Regions from separate parts of the Variovorax sp. 10N420 genome, predicted to be linked through region 1. Evidence: predicted binding sites of a transcription regulator. Region 1 holds the regulator's gene; the other holds the start of a gene.

Region 1 (9,181 bases):
GCGTCGCGCTCGCGTTGTCCGCATAGGACACTGCGCCATCTTCCACTGCCACCGTGCCAATGGAAAGAGCCCATGGCTTGGTGTTCGCCGCTGGCGTGGATCCCTCGGGGGCCTCGGACGGCTGGGGATTCTTGGGCGCGGCCACCTTCGCGTCCACAGTGCCGCCGCGGCTGCCGCCGGCAGGAGCCTTCAGCCAGCGCTCGAACATCCATCGCTTCTCGTTGTCCCGTTCGACACGAATCTTGGGGCTGCCAGCCGTCAACGAACCGATCGCGAGCGTGTGCGCGGTCATGTCGACTTCGGCATCCTTGATCTCGAAACGTCCCAGGCTCGCCAGCGCGGTCTTTTGTTGCGTGAGCGCCAGCCCTTCGGCAACGACGCTGCTCGCCTTGAGCTTGAGCTCGGGTTGCGTCCACGCAATCTCGACATGCCCGGTCAGCTTTCCGTCCAGCGTCGGTTCAAGGCTTTGCGCCAGATAAGGAGCGGCCAGCGACAACGGGAGCGCGTCGACCTGAGTCTGGACGTGCGCCACCTTGTCGGTCGCTTCACCATTGAATTTGACGGCCGCGCCGCCGACGGAAGTCGAGCCGTTGAACGTCGCGGGTTTTTCCATGGGCCAGGTCACCGCATTGACTTCGACCGCCAGGTCCTTGACGTCGATGGCCGCTGCAGGTTGCGTGGTCTCGTCACGCCAGCCGATAGCGCCCTGTGTCAGTGCGACCTTGTCGACCTGAACGCGCCATTTGGGGGGCTCGGCGGCCTTGGCAGCGCCCTCTCCGTCTTGTGGCGGGGCCGGCACCGCGACGACTTTTTCCTTTGCGCCGGTGCTGGGGTTGATCGCCAGGAGGTTGATCTGGCCGCCCGGGTCTCGCGCCACCGCAAGTTGCGGCCCTGCCAGAGCAACTTCACTGAGGTGAACGACCCGCTCCAGCGGCCTGACGTCAGCCAGGGCGATCTTCAGCGAGTCGAAACCCAGAAGATCCTTGCCTTTGGTGTCCGCGACTTTGATGCCGTTCGCGGCGATGGTGCCTGTGATCTTGAGCCCCGCCGTAGCCGCCTGCTCGAAATCCACCTTCAGGTCGGCATCGAGCTTGCCGGCTTGCACCGACACGGGAAGACCGCCCGGCATGTACGCCAGATAAGGAACGAGGTCGAGCTCCTGGAAGCTCAGTTGCGCATCAGTCTTGTGGCTTTCGGCGAAAGGCGTGGACGATGCGGACGAATCGAACTTGCTGCCGTTGAGCACGAAAGCGAGCTTGGGCTCGGTCTTGACTTCCCGCTGAGAGGCCAGATTGCTCAGGAAGGGCACGTTGAGCACGAAGTCGCGCAGTTCGTGCTTGCGCTTGACCTTCTGGTCGTCAAAATCGAAAGACCCGCCCGAGATTCCGATGTTGTAGATGGCAAAGCGCGGAGGAGCGCCCTTGGGAGCGTCCGGCGCGGGGGCCAGTTTTTGCAGGATGTCGTCGATGTCGTACTTGCCGTCCTCAAGATGAGTCAGGAGGATCGCCGGCGAGTCGATGGTCACTGCATCGATCACCGGTGCAAACCGGAGAATGGACTGCAACTCCCCATCCATATAGATGCGCTTGATGGCCAACTGCGAGCGCGCGCCATCGGCCGTGGCGATCTTCAAGTCGTTGACGGCGAGTTCGAGCGTCCAGGGTTTGAAATCGATCTTGCCGACCGTGACCTGTCGGCCCAATTTCTCGCTCGCGATCTTCTGGATCTGGCTCTTGGCAATCGGCGGAACCGCCAGCCACGCGATAGCCCAGACGCCCAGAAGGACCAGCAAAGCGACGATCCCACGCCGCACCCATTTGTTTTGTTTCAGCCAAGCTGCATTCATCGACCGGGAGTGTGCCCGAAACAATTGAAGGCGAAACGGTGTTGACATTGAGTTGCCAAAGAAGAAAGCCCGGTGTCTCGACGCTGAGCCGAGACACCGGGCTTGATGGCGGGCGTAACGCCCATGCCATCGTTTCGCGCGACCGGAAGTTCAATGTTCCGGCCAGGCTGGCAGCAAGGGATTGCCACCATTTGGCCTCAGTCGCTGAACCGCGGGATTCCTCCTTCGGCTGCTGGACCTTGGTGATACGCCTCAATTCGAGGCCTCTTGAGCGTAGGCGCCTCGCGGAAAATTTTCAAGTGAGGTTTTCAATCGAAAATTGGTGCCCGATGCGTGAACTAACGTTTACATGAACGGCCAAGTTTTAGAATATCGATTGCATTCCTTATTCTTGACCGGGTATTTAGCCGCTCCTAGAATGCCGCAGCCCTGGCGCCGGACGGCCCAGGACTCTCACAACTCCGCTGCCGACTTTCCCCGGCTTTGATCAGGCGACCGCGCTCCTCCGCCATGCGCGGACCTGATTCGTACCAATCCAAGCGCTGCTGCGTTTTGCTTAGCCCAAGGGCATTGCGAACAGGCGCCGCCAGAAAGGAAAAAAAGCGATGAAGCAGGTGCTTGATGCCACCGCCCGAGGGCTACGTACCTTCGCGTCCGACGTTGTCGACGGCTTTTTCGAAATCACCCACAACGGGTTTGCCCTTGTCGGGCTCGCGATCGTCTTTGCCGCCATTGCCATGGTCGCTCGGCCCGATCTTCGCCAATCGGGTGAAGAACAACTCATGGGCTGGCTCCAGTCACGCAAGCCGGCCCCCGAAGTCGCTGCAACGACCGATCTCGAACCCACAGCCATTGAGCGGACCACGGCCGCCAGCCCTCAGGAATTGCCCAAGCAGCAAGCCGCCGTCGCGTACTGGCTGAGCAAGAAATACCGCGTGGCCGTCGAGCCCCTGACCGTCCTGGTCGGCGAAGCTTTCGAGCTCGGCAAACGCACGAAGCTCGATCCGACGCTCATTCTGGCGATCATGGCCGTCGAATCCAGCTTCAATCCTTTCGCCCAGAGCCATGTCGGCGCTCAGGGCCTGATGCAGGTCATGACCCGCGTCCACGGCGAAAAATACGAAAGCGCCGGCGGCACGTTGACTGCTTTCGATCCCGTCACCAACATGCGCGTCGGGGTCAAGGTGCTGCAGGAATGCATCGCCCGCGCCGGCTCTCTCGAGGGCGGCCTGCGCTTCTACGTCGGGGCAGCGAATCTCACCGACGATGGCGGCTACGCCTCCAAGGTCCTGGCCGAGCACGAGCGTCTGCGCCAGGTCGTCGCGGGGCGCGCACCCTCGATCATGGCTCCGTCGCCGGCAGCGCGCCCGAATCCTGTTCCCGTCGTGGGCCCAGCGCCCGCCAAGCAGCCGGCGACTGATCCCGAGCGCGTCGCCTTGCTTGGGGATTCGTAGGCTTTTCGAGACGACGGCGACCGTCGTCAGCTACACTCGGCCAGCACGCGACTGGCGATAGGCGCAACCCTTTTCAGGTGCTTTGCGCTGACGTGGACTACCACTGGGAAGCGTGCCGCCTGCAGTCTCGAGCAGGCGTTCCGCCGTTCGCCTGGGCAGCCCTTGTTTGGTTGAAGAACAAGGACCATCGTCTTGAAGGACTGCCATGTACAACCGCAATCATCTGGTCGAACAGACCGATCCTGAAATCTGGGCTGCCATCCAGGCCGAAAACGCCCGCCAGGAACACCACATCGAGCTCATCGCGAGCGAAAACTACGCGTCGCCGGCTGTCATGGCCGCCCAGGGCTCGCAACTCACCAACAAGTACGCCGAAGGCTATCCGGGCAAGCGCTATTACGGCGGTTGCGAGCACGTGGACGTGGCCGAGCAGTTGGCCATCGATCGCGCGAAGCAACTCTTCGGCGCCGACGCGGCCAACGTCCAGGCGCATTGCGGCGCCTCCGCCAACGAAGCCGTCATGCTGGCCTTCCTGAAGCCCGGCGACACCATCATGGGCATGAGCCTGGCAGAAGGGGGGCACCTGACGCACGGCATGCCGCTCAACATGAGCGGCAAGTGGTTCAACGTCGTGAGCTATGGCCTGAATGACAAGGAAGAAATCGACTACGACGCGATGGAACGCAAGGCGCATGACGCAATGCCCAAGCTCATCATCGCGGGCGCGTCGGCCTATTCGCTGCGCATCGACTTCGAGCGCTTCGCCAAAGTGGCCAAGGATGTCGGCGCGATCTTCATGGTCGACATCGCCCACTACGCCGGACTGGTCGCCGCGGGCGTGTACCCCAACCCCGTGCCTCACGCGGACGTCGTCACTTCCACCACGCACAAGAGCCTGCGCGGCCCGCGCGGCGGCATCATCCTGATGAAGTCGCAGCACGAAAAGGCCATCAACAGCGCGATCTTCCCGGGACTGCAGGGTGGCCCGCTGATGCATGTGATTGCCGCCAAGGCGGTCGCCTTCAAGGAGGCGCTCTCCCCCGAATTCAAGGCGTACCAGCAGCAGGTGGTCAAGAACGCTCAGATCGTCGCCGAGACGCTCACCGGGCGAGGCCTGCGCATCGTGAGCGGCCGCACCGAAAGCCACGTCATGCTCGTCGACTTGCGCGCCAAGGGCATTACGGGCAAGGAAGCCGAAGCCGTGCTGGGTGCCGCCCATATGACGATCAACAAGAACGCCATCCCGCATGACCCGGAAAAGCCGATGGTCACCAGCGGCGTGCGCATCGGCACGCCGGCGATGACGACCCGCGGCTTCAAGGACGAAGAAGCGCGAATGACCGCCAACCTGATCGCCGACGTGCTCGAAAACCCGCGCGATGCGGCCAACATCGAGGCGGTGCGCGCCAAGGTGAACGCGCTGACCAGCCGCTTCCCGGTCTATCGCTGATCCCATGACTGCCGTGCCCGGCGGAGCCGCCGCATGAAATGCCCTTTCTGCGGCCACCTCGAAACGCAGGTCGTCGAGACGCGCGTTTCGGAGGACGGCGACTTCGTCCGCCGCCGCCGGCAGTGCAGCGCTTGCGACAAGCGCTTCACCACCTACGAGCGGCCGGACGTGAACTTTCCGGTCGTGGTCAAGAAGGACGGCAGCCGCGCCGACTTCGTGGCCGCGAAGGTCCGCGCCTCGATGATGCTGGCGTTGCGCAAGCGCCCGGTCAGCATCGAGCAGATCGACACGGCGTTGCTGCGCATCGAGCAGAAGCTGCTTTCCAGCGGCTTGCGCGAGATCGAATCGACGAAAGTGGGCGAGCTCGTGATGCGCGAGCTCAAGCGACTGGACAAGGTCGCCTACGTCCGTTTTGCTTCGGTCTACCGCAGCTTCGAGGATGTGGACGAGTTCAGGCAGTTGCTGAGAGACATCTAGCGAGAATCAACCTCAACCCTGCAGTCCCAAGGGGGCGCAGGGCCGCGGAGCAGGTTATCCCTTGCCGCAACTGCCCCCGCCGCAGTCACCTTTTTTGTCGGGGTCACAAATCCGTGCCCGGCCCGATACGGACAGAACGACGGCACTGCGTCGTCCCGTCGATGCCCTGAATGTCACGCACCCGGCGCTCGCCCGCGAAAAGCCATTGGCATCGAAGGCAATCGATTTGTCGAAGCCGTTGCCGGTGCTGGTATCGACTTCGATTCCAGTCCTGAGCGCTTCGAATGTGCGCAGCACTGCCGACTCGTCATCCACCGCAGTGGTCACCTCCCATCCATTGTTCCAGTCGCGACTCGTTGCGGTCAGCGTTGTCTTTTGCGAACGCTTCATGGCCTCCGATCGCGCAAGACTCAATGCAGCAATGAAATCGCTCGCGGTCGAGGCGAGACGTTGATTGAGCAGCAGATCCCTGAAGCTGGGAACGGCGACTGCGCTCAGGATTGCGACGAGCGCAACAACGATCATCATCTCTATCAATGTGAACCCGCGGGCACCGCAGCGATATGCAGGGCGAAAGACGCGTGCGTTCATTGCCAGCACCTGCTTTGGTCGTCGCCGTCGCATCCCTTGACTCCGGTGCTTTCGAGCCAGATGTTGCCTACGGCAGGATCGGAGAAGCCGGCCCTCAAAGTGGCAGTCAGCCGGATGCAATGGCCAGGATCATCGCGTCCGTCGCATGCGCCGAGAGCGATCTCGTACTTGCTGTCGCCTTCGCTGTCGCCCGAGCCTGTCTTGTAAAGCGCCTTGTTGTACCTTGCGCGCTGCGTGTAGACGCGCTCCTGCTGCTGCATTTCCTGCATGAGTGCGGTACGAGCTTCAGCGCGCCAACCCTTTCGGACGGAATCCATGTACGACGGATAGGCGATAGCGCCAAGGATGGCAACCAGCGCCACCACGATCAGCATTTCGATCAGCGTAAAGCCGCCAGACAAGCACGGCCGTTCGGTAGCCGAGTGCTTCATTTGCGGATGTCCTTGAAGTTGAGCACTTCGCGCCAGTTGAGACGGCCGGCAATTTGCGAGATCACGCCGCCTGCATCGCCTGCGATAGGGCTGACGATTGCACTCCCCGGACGGGAGCCCTCTCCCGAACCGAGGTTGATGACAGAAACCTTCTTGCGCTCGATGCGCCGGCCAAAGGTATCGGTCGAGCTGAAAGCGCCCTCGCCTTCCTGGATCAACAGCGGCGCCCCGAGCACACCAACGGTGGACGGAATGCAGGTGCTGCCCGATGACAGTCCGGTCATCGCATTCACCGCGCAGCTGTGCCCGCCGCCCCCGTTGCCTTCCAGGCCGCAAACGTTCGAGTCCGGAATCAACGTGTTGAACACCAAATAGCCATCGCTCAGCACCATTTGGGAAACTTGGCGCTCTCCTTGGCTCTCCGCGTCCGGCAGATCGAAGTACCAGCCTCGACGGTGCGGCGTCTTGGCGTTGTAGTTGCCGTAGACGAAGGCATCGCCGGAGATGGTGAACTGACCCGCGTGCTCGATATCGGCCTTCACCTGTCGCTGCTGCAAGTGCGTGCGAGTCTCGCTGTCGGAGATGGCCATGCCGGTGTCGTATACGCTGTAGAGCGTCTGCGTGTTGCGGCTGGTCAGGTCATCGATTTCGACGAATTTGCCGGTGCCGAAGAGCACGATCGCACCACCGTTCGGCCCTGCACCCACCTCCGGCGCAATTGTGATGGGCTGCCGTTTGCCCGCATCGTCTTTCGCGACCATGAGCGGTGCACCGCTCAGTGCCAGCGCGCCAGACTTGGCCGACTCGTTCCACGGCGCACTCTTGGTGAAATCGAACTTCCACAAATTGCCTTGGGTGTCGCCGGCAAAGAGCAGAAGGGTCGTGTTGTCTGCGCTTGTGTAGTCGCCCACCGGACCCAACGCATTGACGACAGTCGCATCGACCGGATCAGGCAGCACGATCTTGAAATAATCCTTCTCGATCACCCATGGCGTGTTGGCTTGCTTGTCCAAGGCCAGCAGGAACAGAGCCGCTGCCTTGTTCGGATTGCCGTTGTTGAAGCCCGAGGGCACCACGGCAAACCATCGATAGACGCCGGCCTGGCCAGCCGCGGCCGCCTCTGTCCGAAACTTCATGATGCGCGGCGCCTGAGTGACGTGTCCCATGTCCGAGTCATCCGCCCCCGTGAATTCCCACATCACCCGATCTTCAGAAAAGCGCGCCGGGTCGGAGATGTCCAGTGCGAAGACGCCGCGTGCGCCGCCGCCCATACCTGAGACGAGCACCGTCTTCGCCGATCCGTTTGCCGATTGGATTTCACCTGAGACGGAATTGCCGTCGACATAGGACTGGTGCCCATAGTCAGGTGACGTGTAGGCGCCGAGCCTTGCGTGCAACGCACGTGGCACGTAGGCAAACAATTCGTCGCCGCTATCGGCTGCGAAAGCGTGGAGCATGCCGTCGTTCGAGCCGACGTACACAGCCTGCGCAGCGGCGTTTTCGACCCACAGTGGCGCAGCATTCGCGATGTCGCCCATGACCGAATCACGTGTTCTGAACTGGCCATTGCCGCCTTCGGCTTCCTTCGAACGATCGCCGCGGAGATAGTCGACGCGGGCCTCGCCGAGATTGTCTTTTGTACCTGTCGCGGAATAGGGTTCCGTGTCCAGGCGGCCCTTCAACGTGGCGTCTTCTTTCAGCGCATTCCAGGTGAATTCAGCGCCGGCGCCGGAACTGAGCATGGTGAAGATGCGCCGTGTATCAGGGTCGCGAGCCTGGATCGGCGGATTCGCCTGAAGGTTGCCGGTCAGTCGATCGCCAGCATTCCAGATCGGCGTGGCGTCCTGGCCTGCTGCACCGTTTTCATGGCGCAACTTATAGGCGAGCACCGAGCCAGACCATCGCGTGCTGTCCGCTTGAGGAACGTAAAGCGTCCCCCCGGTGGACGCAATGCGCGAATTCGACAATGCACCCCCTGCAGGGCTCCCGCTGCTCACGCTCGACGCGCCGGCACTTGCACTCGCAAAAATCCTGCGAACGGCCGCGACCATCTTCCGAGGCTCGTCGGCGAGGAAATATTTGGCCGGCTTGGGCTTTGCGTCGTTGTCGACACCGGATTGCCATTCGGCATTCGAAAAGGATTCATCGGCGCCCGCTCCGATGGAAGTCACGAATGGATTGCCATCGTTGTTCTTGTCGTCGAAGCCGCCGTACTTTGCGGCCAAGTAGAACGAACTGCCGCGTTGCTTCTCACCCATGGTGCCCGAGCCCGATTCGTCCATGTCGACGGCGTAGGTCTTGACGCGCACGCCCGGGTAATCGCCCCGAATGGATTGCGTGTTGGCCCAATAAGCCAATCCTGCCCATCCCAATGATCCTTGGTCGGCCCCGACATCCAAGGTGTCGATGTTTGCAGAGGTGATTGTTTGCCTGTTCGCAAGATGGTCGGTATAGGCAATAGCGCGCGGCCCCGCATCATTGCCGCGCGTCATCAAAGTGGCATTGCTTCCCGAAGGACCAGGGTATGAAAGAGCCTCATTGTTCTCGAATGCCCCGACGATCCTCGACCAGAAAGCAGTGTCAGGATCCGCGGCCTCTACCTGGCGAAGCCCGGCCCATCCGTCCAGTCCATCCGTCATCAGCCCTGGAAGAGAGCCGTCATGGTCCGTGTAAGGACTTCCGATCACGACAACATGATTGCGCTGGCAGCTTGAGACTACAGGGTCCCAACCGCTCTTTGCACCTGCGCCCCAGCGGCTCGTCCCGTTGTAAACAGGAAATCCGTCTCCCATGGCTGCAGTGATGTTTCTGGTGGCAGCGGTCGTCGGTTCCAGCCCCTGCAAATACCGGAGAGACTCGTAATACATCTCGCCGGCCGGATCGAGATCCTTGTAGTTGGCGATTGCAGAACCGGTGCGTCCGTATTGATTGA
Region 2 (9,181 bases), on a different contig from region 1:
GCAGAAGGCCGCGGCTGCGGATGCCGCACCCGTGATCCTTGCCGCCAGCGAACCCGAAGCGCGCGACGCCAGTGCAACGGACATCCCCTCGCTCTTCGGCGCGGAAGAAAAGAGAGGCTTCTGGCAGGGGGCAGCAGTGCGGCGTTCGATGGTCGTACTCGCCATTCTTGCTGCCGCGCTGCTGGCGGCCCAGGTGGTCTATCAAGAGCGCGACCTGATCGCCGCTCGCCAGCCGGCGGCTCGGCCCGCGCTCGCATCGATGTGCAAGCTGCTGGGCTGCGAGCTCTCCGCGCTGCGCCAGATCAACGACATCAAGGTCGACGGCGCGTCGTTCGCGCGCGGCAAGAACGACGAAGGCTATCAGCTGAGCTTCACGCTTCGCAATGCTGCGGACGTGCCGCTTGCGATGCCGGCAGTCGAGCTGTCGCTTCTCGACACACAGGAGAGAGCCGTCGTTCGTCGCGTGCTCATGCCGGCGGAATTCGGAGCGCCGGTCGTTCTGCCGGCCCGCACGGAGCGTGCGGCGTCGCTCGCGTTGAAGCTCACCGGGCCCGAGGTGCAGTCTCTGCCGCCGGTCGCCGGGTTTCGGCTCGAAGCGCTCTATCCCTGAGCCTCTGTTCGCCTTCCGTTCCATTCAACAACCAACGTTCATCGTTCATCATCCATGGCAGCAGTGATTTGCGGGTCCCTAGCGTTCGACACGATCATGACTTTCGAGGGCCGGTTCGCCGACCAGATTCTTCCTGATCAATTGCACATCCTCAACGTGTCGTTCCTCGTGCCCGGCTTGCGGCGCGATTTCGGCGGCTGCGCTGGCAACATCGCCTATAGCCTCAACGCACTCGGCGGCACTGCTTTGCCAATGGCAACCGTCGGCAGCGACGGTGCCGATTATCTGGAGCGCCTGCGTTCGCTCGGCATCAGCACTGAATTCGTCCGCCAGGTCGCGGACACCTTCACCGCGCAGGCGATGATCATGAACGACCGCGACAACAACCAGATCACGGCGTTCCATCCCGGCGCGATGCAGCAGGCACACATCACGCGCATCGCAGCACGCGAGGACATCCGCCTCGGGATCGTGGCGCCCGATGGCCGCGAAGCCATGCTGCAGCATGCGGAGCAGTTCAAGGCGGCCGATATCCCCTTCGTGTTCGATCCGGGCCAGGGCCTGCCGATGTTCGACGGCAAGGAGCTGGCGCACTTCGTGGATCTGGCGAGCTGGGTCGTGGTCAACGACTACGAAGGAAAGATGCTTTCCCAGCGCACCGGATGGAGCCTTGCGGAGATATCCAAACGGGTGCGCGGTCTCGTGGTCACGCTGGCTGCCGAGGGTTGCGAAGTCTGGGTCAACGGCGAACGCGAGCATGTGCAGGCAGTGACACCGGAAGCAGTCGTCGAGCCGACGGGCTGCGGCGACGCATGGCGCGGCGCATTGCTCTTCGGCCTCGAAGAGGGTTGGCCGCTCGCGCGCTGCGCGGCGCTGGGCAATCAGTTGGGCGCGCTCAAGATCGCACAGCGCGGCCCGCAAAACTACAAGGTCGACCTGAAGGCGCTCGGCCTCTGACCTGCGCGGCGGCCAGCCGCCCAGCCCCGCACAAATAAAAAAGCCCGGCACCTTGCGGTACCGGGCTTTGCCTTAAGCGCTGCTGAGAAACTCAGGGCTTGCTGGCCGTAGGAAACGGCCAAGCTGCCTGGGGGTTCAGCGTCGTCTGCGCCGCAGTGGGAGCAGGGGCAGGCGCTGCAGCAGCCTTGGCGGGCGCCTTGGCCTTCTTGGCAGCAGGCTTCTTCGCTGCTTTCTTGGCGGCAGGCTTCTTGGCTGCAGCCTTTTTCGCAGGGGCCTTCTTGGCGGGAGCCTTCTTTGCAGCGGCCTTCTTGGCAGGCGCCTTCTTCGCAGGAGCCTTCTTGGCTGCTACCTTCTTGGCAGGAGCCTTCTTCGCTGCGGCCTTCTTCGCCGGGGCCTTCTTGGCTACGACCTTCTTGGCGGGCGCCTTCTTCGCAGGAGCCTTCTTGGCCGCGACCTTCTTTGCCGGAGCCTTCTTCGCCGGGGCCTTCTTGGCTACGACCTTTTTAGCCGGAACCTTCTTGGCCGCGACCTTCTTTGCCGGAGCCTTCTTCGCAGCGGCCTTCTTGGCCGGAGCTTTCTTTGCAGTTGCCATTTCTATTTCTCCTTGATCAAGTTGAAAAAATCAACCTTTTGAAGCACTCCACGCATGTTGGTCAGCGTGAAGCGATTCATGGCGTTGGAGCAAGCCCCAGCACCATGAACACCTGAGCCCTCATCGATGCCGCACTCTCCGGTGCGATTCGTTCGTGAGGGCGATTCTTGAATTCACTTTGTTCTTGTCGAAAAAATTCAATCCCAGGACAGGGCGCCACCCGACTGATACTCGATCACACGGGTTTCGAAGAAATTGCGCTCCTTCTTCAGGTCAATCATTTCGCTCATCCAGGGGAACGGATTTTCTTCGTTCGGGAAGAGCGTTTCGAGGCCGATCTGCTGTGCGCGCCGGTTGGCGATGTACCGCAGGTAGCCCTTGAACATGGAGGCGTTCATGCCGAGGACGCCACGTGGCATCGTGTCTTCGGCGTATCGGTATTCGAGCTCGACGGCCTTCATGAAGAGGGCCTTGATCTCCGCCTTGAACTCGGCGGTCCAGAGGTGCGGATTCTCGAGCTTGAGCTGGTTGATCAGGTCGATGCCGAAATTGCAGTGCATCGATTCGTCGCGAAGGATGTACTGGTATTGCTCGGCAGCGCCGGTCATCTTGTTCTGGCGGCCCAACGCGAGGATCTGCGTGAAACCGACGTAGAAGAAGAGACCTTCCATGAGACAGGCGAAGACGATCAGCGACTTGAGCAGGGTCTGGTCGTTTTCGTGCGTGCCGGTGTGGAAGTTCGGGTCGCTGATGGCGTCGATGAACGGGATCAGGAACTGGTCCTTCTCGCGGATCGACGGCACTTCGTTGTAGGCGTTGAAGATCTCGCTCTCGTCCAGGCCGAGCGATTCGACGATGTACTGGTAGGCGTGCGTGTGGATCGCTTCCTCGAACGCCTGGCGCAGCAGGAACTGCCGGCACTCGGGCGCCGTGATGTGGCGATAGGTGCCCAGCACGATGTTGTTGGCGGCCAGCGAGTCGGCCGTCACGAAGAAGCCGAGGTTGCGCTTGACGATGCGGCGCTCGTCTTCGGTCAGGCCGTTGGGATCTTTCCATAGCGCGATGTCGCGCGTCATGTTCACTTCCTGCGGCATCCAATGGTTGGCGCAGGTGGCGAGATACTTTTCCCAAGCCCACTTGTACTTGAACGGAACCAACTGATTGACGTCGGTCTGGCCGTTGATGATGCGCTTGTCTGCTGCGTTGACGCGCCGCGTGGCTGCTGGTGCGGGTCGCACCGCTGCGCCGTCATCGAGCGTGCGCACGGCGGGCGACGAAATCGAAACGGGGGAAAGCGAAGCAGGAGAAATGTGGGAAGCAATTTGCGAAGTCGGAAACTCCGACGAGCGGCCGACTTGCGTGCCGCTGTTCGATGTGTGCCGCAATCCTTGTTGCAGATCCTTTGGCAAGGAGGGCTTGACTTCTTCGTCCCAGGTCAACATAGAAAAATCCAATGCTCAAATTATGTGAGCAACGATGTGAGTTGCAAAGTGCTCCTTCACATCGCGCTCCAATTATGTTGTCGTTATGTTGTTCGCTTGCATCGCAAATTGTCAGGCGATGCCGCAAACGACCTCCACTTCACGCCGACATCATTGGCATGCTTCGCACGTCGGATCATCGACGCCGCAGAATGCGATGTCGGTTGCGGGCATCGCACTCAACTGCGCTTGTGCTGCGAGTGCCGCGGCTTCGAGCGCGCTCATGCCCGATGACGAATCGCCACTGCCCGATGACACCGCGTTGAGCCGACCCGATTGCACGGTGGATTTCTCCGCGTGCGTCGCGCTCTGCGTGCGAAGGTAGTAGGTGGTCTTGAGGCCACGCAGCCATGCAAGCTTGTAGGTGTCGTCGAGCTTCTTGCCCGATGCGCCGGCCATGTAGATGTTGAGCGATTGCGCCTGGTCGATCCACTTCTGGCGACGTGCAGCGGCTTCGACGAGCCACGTGGTCTCGATCTCGAACGCCGTGGCGTAGAGCGACTTGATGTCCTGCGGTACGCGATCGATGGGGCGCAGCGAGCCGTCGAAATGCTTGAGGTCCATCACCATCACATCGTCCCAGAGGCCCAGGCGCTTGAGGTCGCGCACCAGGTAATGGTTGATGACGGTGAACTCGCCGGAGAGGTTGGACTTGACCGAGAGGTTGCCGAAGCAGGGCTCGATGGACGCGTCCACGCCGATGATGTTGGAGATGGTTGCCGTCGGTGCGATGGCCACGCAGTTCGAATTGCGCATGCCGTCGGACTTGATCTTCTGGCGCAGCGAATCCCAGTCGAGGGTGGACGAGCGGTCCACTTCCACGTAGCCGCCGCGCGCCTTCTCGAGCAGGTCGAGCGTGTCGGAGGGCAGCACGCCCTTGTCCCACAGCGAGCCCTTGTAGCTCGAGTATTTGCCGCGCTCGCGCGCCAGGTCCGTCGAGGCCCAGTAGGCGTAGTAGCAGATCGCTTCCATCGATTCGTCGGCGAACTGAACGGCTTCCTGTGAGGCGTAGGGAATGCGCAGTTCGTACAGCGCGTCCTGGAAGCCCATCAGTCCGAGGCCGACCGGACGGTGGCGCAGGTTCGAGTCGCGTGCCTTCTTGACCGCGTAGTAATTGATGTCGATGACGTTGTCGAGCATGCGCATCGCCGTCGAGATGGTGCGCTTGAGCTTTTCCTGGTCGACCTTGCCGTTCTTCAGGTGCTGCAGCAGATTGACCGAGCCGAGATTGCAGACCGCGGTTTCGGTGTCGCTGGTGTTCAGCGTGATCTCGGTGCAGAGATTCGACGAATGCACGACGCCGGCGTGCTGCTGGGGCGAGCGCACGTTGCAGGCATCCTTGAACGTGATCCACGGATGGCCGGTTTCGAACAGCATCGTGAGCATCTTGCGCCACAGGTCCGAGGCCGGGATGGTGCGGCTTGGCTTGAGATCGCCGCGCGAAGCCTTTTCTTCGTAGGCGACGTAGGCCGCTTCGAAGTCGGCACCGAACTTGTCGTGCAGGTCGGGCACGTTCGATGGCGAGAACAGCGTCCAGTTGCCCTTTTCCATCACGCGGCGCATGAACAGGTCGGGGATCCAGTTCGCGGTGTTCATGTCGTGCGTGCGGCGGCGATCGTCGCCGGTGTTCTTGCGCAGCTCGAGGAATTCCTCGATGTCGAGATGCCAGCTTTCCAGGTAGGTGCACACGGCGCCCTTGCGCTTGCCGCCCTGGTTCACCGCGACGGCGGTGTCGTTCACCACCTTGAGGAAGGGCACGACGCCTTGCGATTCGCCGTTGGTGCCCTTGATGTGGCTGCCGAGGGCGCGCACGCGCGTCCAGTCGTTGCCCAGGCCGCCAGCGAACTTGGACAGGAGCGCGTTTTCCTTGATCGACTCGTAGATGCCGTCGAGGTCGTCGGGCACAGTCGTGAGATAGCAACTCGACAGTTGCGATCGCAGCGTGCCGCTGTTGAACAGCGTCGGCGTGCTCGACATGAAGTCGAAGGAAGACAGCACTTCATAGAACTCGATCGCGCGGGCTTCGCGGTCGATCTCGTTGAGCGCGAGGCCCATCGAGACGCGCATGAAGAAGGCTTGCGGCAGCTCGATGCGCGTCTTGCGCACGTGCAGGAAATAGCGGTCGTAGAGCGTCTGCAGGCCGAGGTAGTCGAACTGCATGTCGCGCTCCGGCTTGAGCGCGGCGCCCAGGCGGGCCAAGTCGAACTGCAGCAGCTTCTCGTCCAGCAGCTCGTTGTCGACCCCCTTCTTGATGAACTGGGGAAAGTAGTCGGCGTAGGCTTGCGCGCGGTCGGCTGGCGGCACTTCGCGGCCGATCACTTCCTTGAAGATCGTGTGCAGCAGCAGGCGCGCGGTGGCGAAGGTGTAGTCGGGATCTTTCTCGATCAGCGTGCGTGCGGCGAGGATCGACGCCTTGTAGACCTCGTCGAGCGGAACGCCGTCGTAGAGGTTGCGCATCGTCTCGGCGAGGATCGGGTCGGCCGTGATCGTGTCGCCCAGGCCGGTGCAGGCCGATTCGATGAGGGCCTTGAGCTCGTTCAGGTCGAGCGCGACTCTTTCGCCGCGGTCGAGTACGTGCAGCGCGGGCTGGGCCACGGGCGCGTCCTGTTCGCCTTGCTTGGTGCGCTCCTGCGAGCGGCGTTCGCGGTACAGCACATAGGCGCGGGCGATCTCATGATGGCCGCCGCGCATGAGGCCGAGTTCGACCTGGTCCTGCACGTCTTCGATGTGGAACGTGCCGCCGCCCGGACGCGAACGCACCATGGCGCGCACGACGGCCTGCGTCAGTGTGTCGACGGTCTCGCGCACGCTGGCCGAAGCCGCGCCCTGCGTGCCATGCACGGCCAGGAACGCTTTCATCATCGCGATGGCGATCTTGTTCGGCTCGAAGGGCACGACCGCGCCATTGCGGCGGATGATCTGGTAGTGGGCCAGCGCGTTGCCGGCGGGGGAGCCGGCGACATCCCGGCTTTGCGGCGTCGAGGGTACGGCGCGAGAGGTGGAAGGGGTGTTCAGTGCAGTTTGCATGCGATCCTCGTATGGGCGATTCTTGTTCGGTGCGGCGTTGTCGGGCCGCTGTTTCCGGCAGTGAGTGCCGGGGCAGGGCACACTATATCTAGTGGCAAAGAGGGCTACAAGCCACTAGATATAGCGTTTTCGACAATTAGCAACGGATGTGAAAATTCTCGCCGGCCTTTTGATCGGCAGCGAAGCCGCATCCCGGTTGGGACAAGGCAGCGAGGTCCCCTGCCCATGCGCATTCCAGGCCGATTTACGCTGGGAAAGCGCATGGATACTGCGCTGCCGCCGAGCCACCGAGGGACGCACGTGCCTCAAGGCCCGCGCATCGGCTGTTACTTTGCCATTGAAAAAAACTTCAAGAGCCAAGCGCGGCCGGCGGAAACATCGCCTGTTGCCAGCCGAGTTGCTCACGAAGCAAGCGCCAGTCGAAGCCCGGCCCCGGATCTTCCTTGCGGCCGGGAGCGATGTGTTCGTGGCCTGCGATGTACGAAATCGCGTAGCGCTGCGCGATCGATGGGCAAAGGCTGGCCAGGGTTTCGTACTGCGCTTGCTCGAAGGCGTCGCCTTCGAGCCCTTCGAGTTCGATGCCGATGGAATCGTCGTTGCAGTTCTCGCGTCCACGCCAGCACGAGGCGCCGGCATGCCATGCGCGATCGTCGCAGCTCACGAACTGCCACAGTTCGCCATTGCGCCGCACATAGAAATGCGCAGAGACTTCGAGGCCGCGGATGCCCGAAAAATAAGGGTGCGCATCCCAGTCGAGGCTGTTCGTGAAGAGCTGCTGAACTTCATCGCCGCCGTAATGTCCCGGCGGCAGGCTGATTGAATGCAGCACGATCAGGTCGATGTTCGCGCCTCTGGGTCGCGCCCCGAAATTGGGGGACGGCAAGCGGCGAGCGAAGCGATACCACCCCGATTCCCAAAGTGCTGTGTCGGCTTCACTCATCGGCGCCTAGACCGCTGGCATCGTCGCCATGCGGTGTGGTGATGCCCAGGCGCGCAATCCGATAGCGAATCTGTCGCAGGCTCAGGCCGAGGCGCGCGGCGGCGGCAGTTCGGTTGAAGCCTGTTTCCTGCAGCGCCCGCACCAGGATCTGGCGCTCTTGCTCGTCCAGATAGCTTTGCAGATCGCGTGGTACGGCGGACGGCGTCCGGGGATGGATGCTGACAGGGGCCGCGGCGGCCGCTGGCACGGGCTCGGCAAGCGGCGCGGGTCCCGTCTGCTGGGATTCGGACGGAACTGCCGTGCCTGCGCCCCCCATGAGATCGAGGTGAAGCACATCGCCATCGCTGAGCGCCACCGCACGGTGCAGGAGATTTTCAAGCTCGCGAACGTTGCCGTGCAGCGGATGTTCGGCGAGCCTCTGCAGGACTTGGGCGGAAAGCGTAGGCACCGGCATGCCGGCATCGCGGGCGATGCGCGCGAGCAAGGCGTTGCACAGTGCTGGCAGATCGCCTCGACGGTCCCGCAGCGCAGGCACAGCGATCTCGATCACGTTGAGCCGGTAGAAGAGATCCTGCCGGAACCGGCTGGCTTGCACTTCGGCATGCAGGTCCTTGTGGGTCGCGCTCACGATTCGGACGTCGACGGCATCTTCCTGCGTGGAACCGATGGGGCGAACGCTGCGTTCCTGGATGGCGCGCAGCAGCTTCGACTGCATGGCGAGCGGCAAGTCACCGATTTCGTCGAGAAACAGGGTGCCGCCGCGTGCCGCCTGGAAGTAGCCGTCGCGGTCCTGCGAAGAGCCGGTATAGGAGCCTTTTCGCGCGCCGAAGAATTCGGCTTCGAGAAGGTTTTCGGGAATGGCGCCGCAGTTCACGGCCACGAAAGGTCCGTCGCTTCGCTGGCTGCAGGCATGAACGGCGCGCGCGACCAGTTCCTTGCCTGTGCCGGACTCGCCGCGCACGAGCACCGGTGCCATGCCTCGCGCCACCTTGGCAATGCGCGCCTTGACCAGCCGCATGGGTTCGGAGTCGCCCACCAGCCGTTGGAGCGCTGCGACGCCGCTGTCTCCGATCGTCGTTGCGATGGACACACCGTTGTCGTCCGCCGGCCGCGCGGCCCGGATCGGCGCAGGCTGCGAAGGCGCCTGTACGGCAGAAGCCACCACCGATCGGAATTGCTTCAGGTCGACTGGCTTGGTGAGGTAGTCGAAGGCGCCTGCCTTGAGGGCCTCGACGGCGTTTTCCGCTGATCCGTAAGCGGTCATCACCACACAGCGCTCGCTGCGCTGGTCTTGCTGGATGCGCTGGAGGATCTCCATGCCAAGGCCGTCTGGCAGGCGCATGTCGGTGATCACTGCATCGAAGCGGCCGGCGTCGAGATGCTGCCAAGCCTCCGACACGCTGCCCGCCGCCTCGACGCGATAGCCCTCGCGCAGCAAGGTGAGTTCATACAGCGTGCGCAGGTCCGGCTCGTCGTCGACGACCAGGATCTGGGCAGGCTGCGACACGGGCGGGTTGGGGGTGCTCACGCCGCTATTGTGTCAGTCGACTTTCAACTGATGCAAATGCCACGAA

The links. Region 1 encodes NrdR, which represses ribonucleotide reductase genes. Its sites were predicted from a motif close to CACNANATNTNGTG; they were not measured.
Region 2: AC1DEK_RS14880 (ribonucleoside-diphosphate reductase subunit alpha) is a predicted target of NrdR. The motif match lies at 6,748-6,761, and genes of this name have one in related genera.

What each region holds. Positions count from the first base shown of each region.
Region 1 covers NZ_JBFTIJ010000001.1:480,160-489,340, forward strand. Annotated here, with positions in the region: gene AC1DEK_RS02215 (DUF748 domain-containing protein) at 1-1,846, opposite strand, end outside; gene AC1DEK_RS02220 (transglycosylase SLT domain-containing protein) at 2,452-3,300, shown strand; ZMP/ZTP riboswitch at 3,338-3,464, shown strand; gene glyA (serine hydroxymethyltransferase) at 3,506-4,750, shown strand; gene nrdR (transcriptional regulator NrdR) at 4,784-5,227, shown strand; gene AC1DEK_RS02235 (GspH/FimT family pseudopilin) at 5,282-5,818, opposite strand; gene AC1DEK_RS02240 (type IV pilin protein) at 5,815-6,249, opposite strand; gene AC1DEK_RS02245 (pilus assembly protein) at 6,246-9,181, opposite strand, start outside.
Region 2 covers NZ_JBFTIJ010000005.1:186,131-195,311, forward strand. Annotated here, with positions in the region: gene AC1DEK_RS14860 (zinc-ribbon and DUF3426 domain-containing protein) at 1-610, shown strand, start outside; gene AC1DEK_RS14865 (carbohydrate kinase family protein) at 665-1,567, shown strand; gene AC1DEK_RS14870 (histone H1-like DNA-binding protein) at 1,659-2,159, opposite strand; gene AC1DEK_RS14875 (ribonucleotide-diphosphate reductase subunit beta) at 2,357-3,601, opposite strand; gene AC1DEK_RS14880 (ribonucleoside-diphosphate reductase subunit alpha) at 3,752-6,667, opposite strand; gene ampD (1,6-anhydro-N-acetylmuramyl-L-alanine amidase AmpD) at 7,017-7,607, opposite strand; gene AC1DEK_RS14890 (sigma-54-dependent transcriptional regulator) at 7,600-9,114, opposite strand; gene AC1DEK_RS14895 (sensor histidine kinase) at 9,140-9,181, opposite strand, start outside.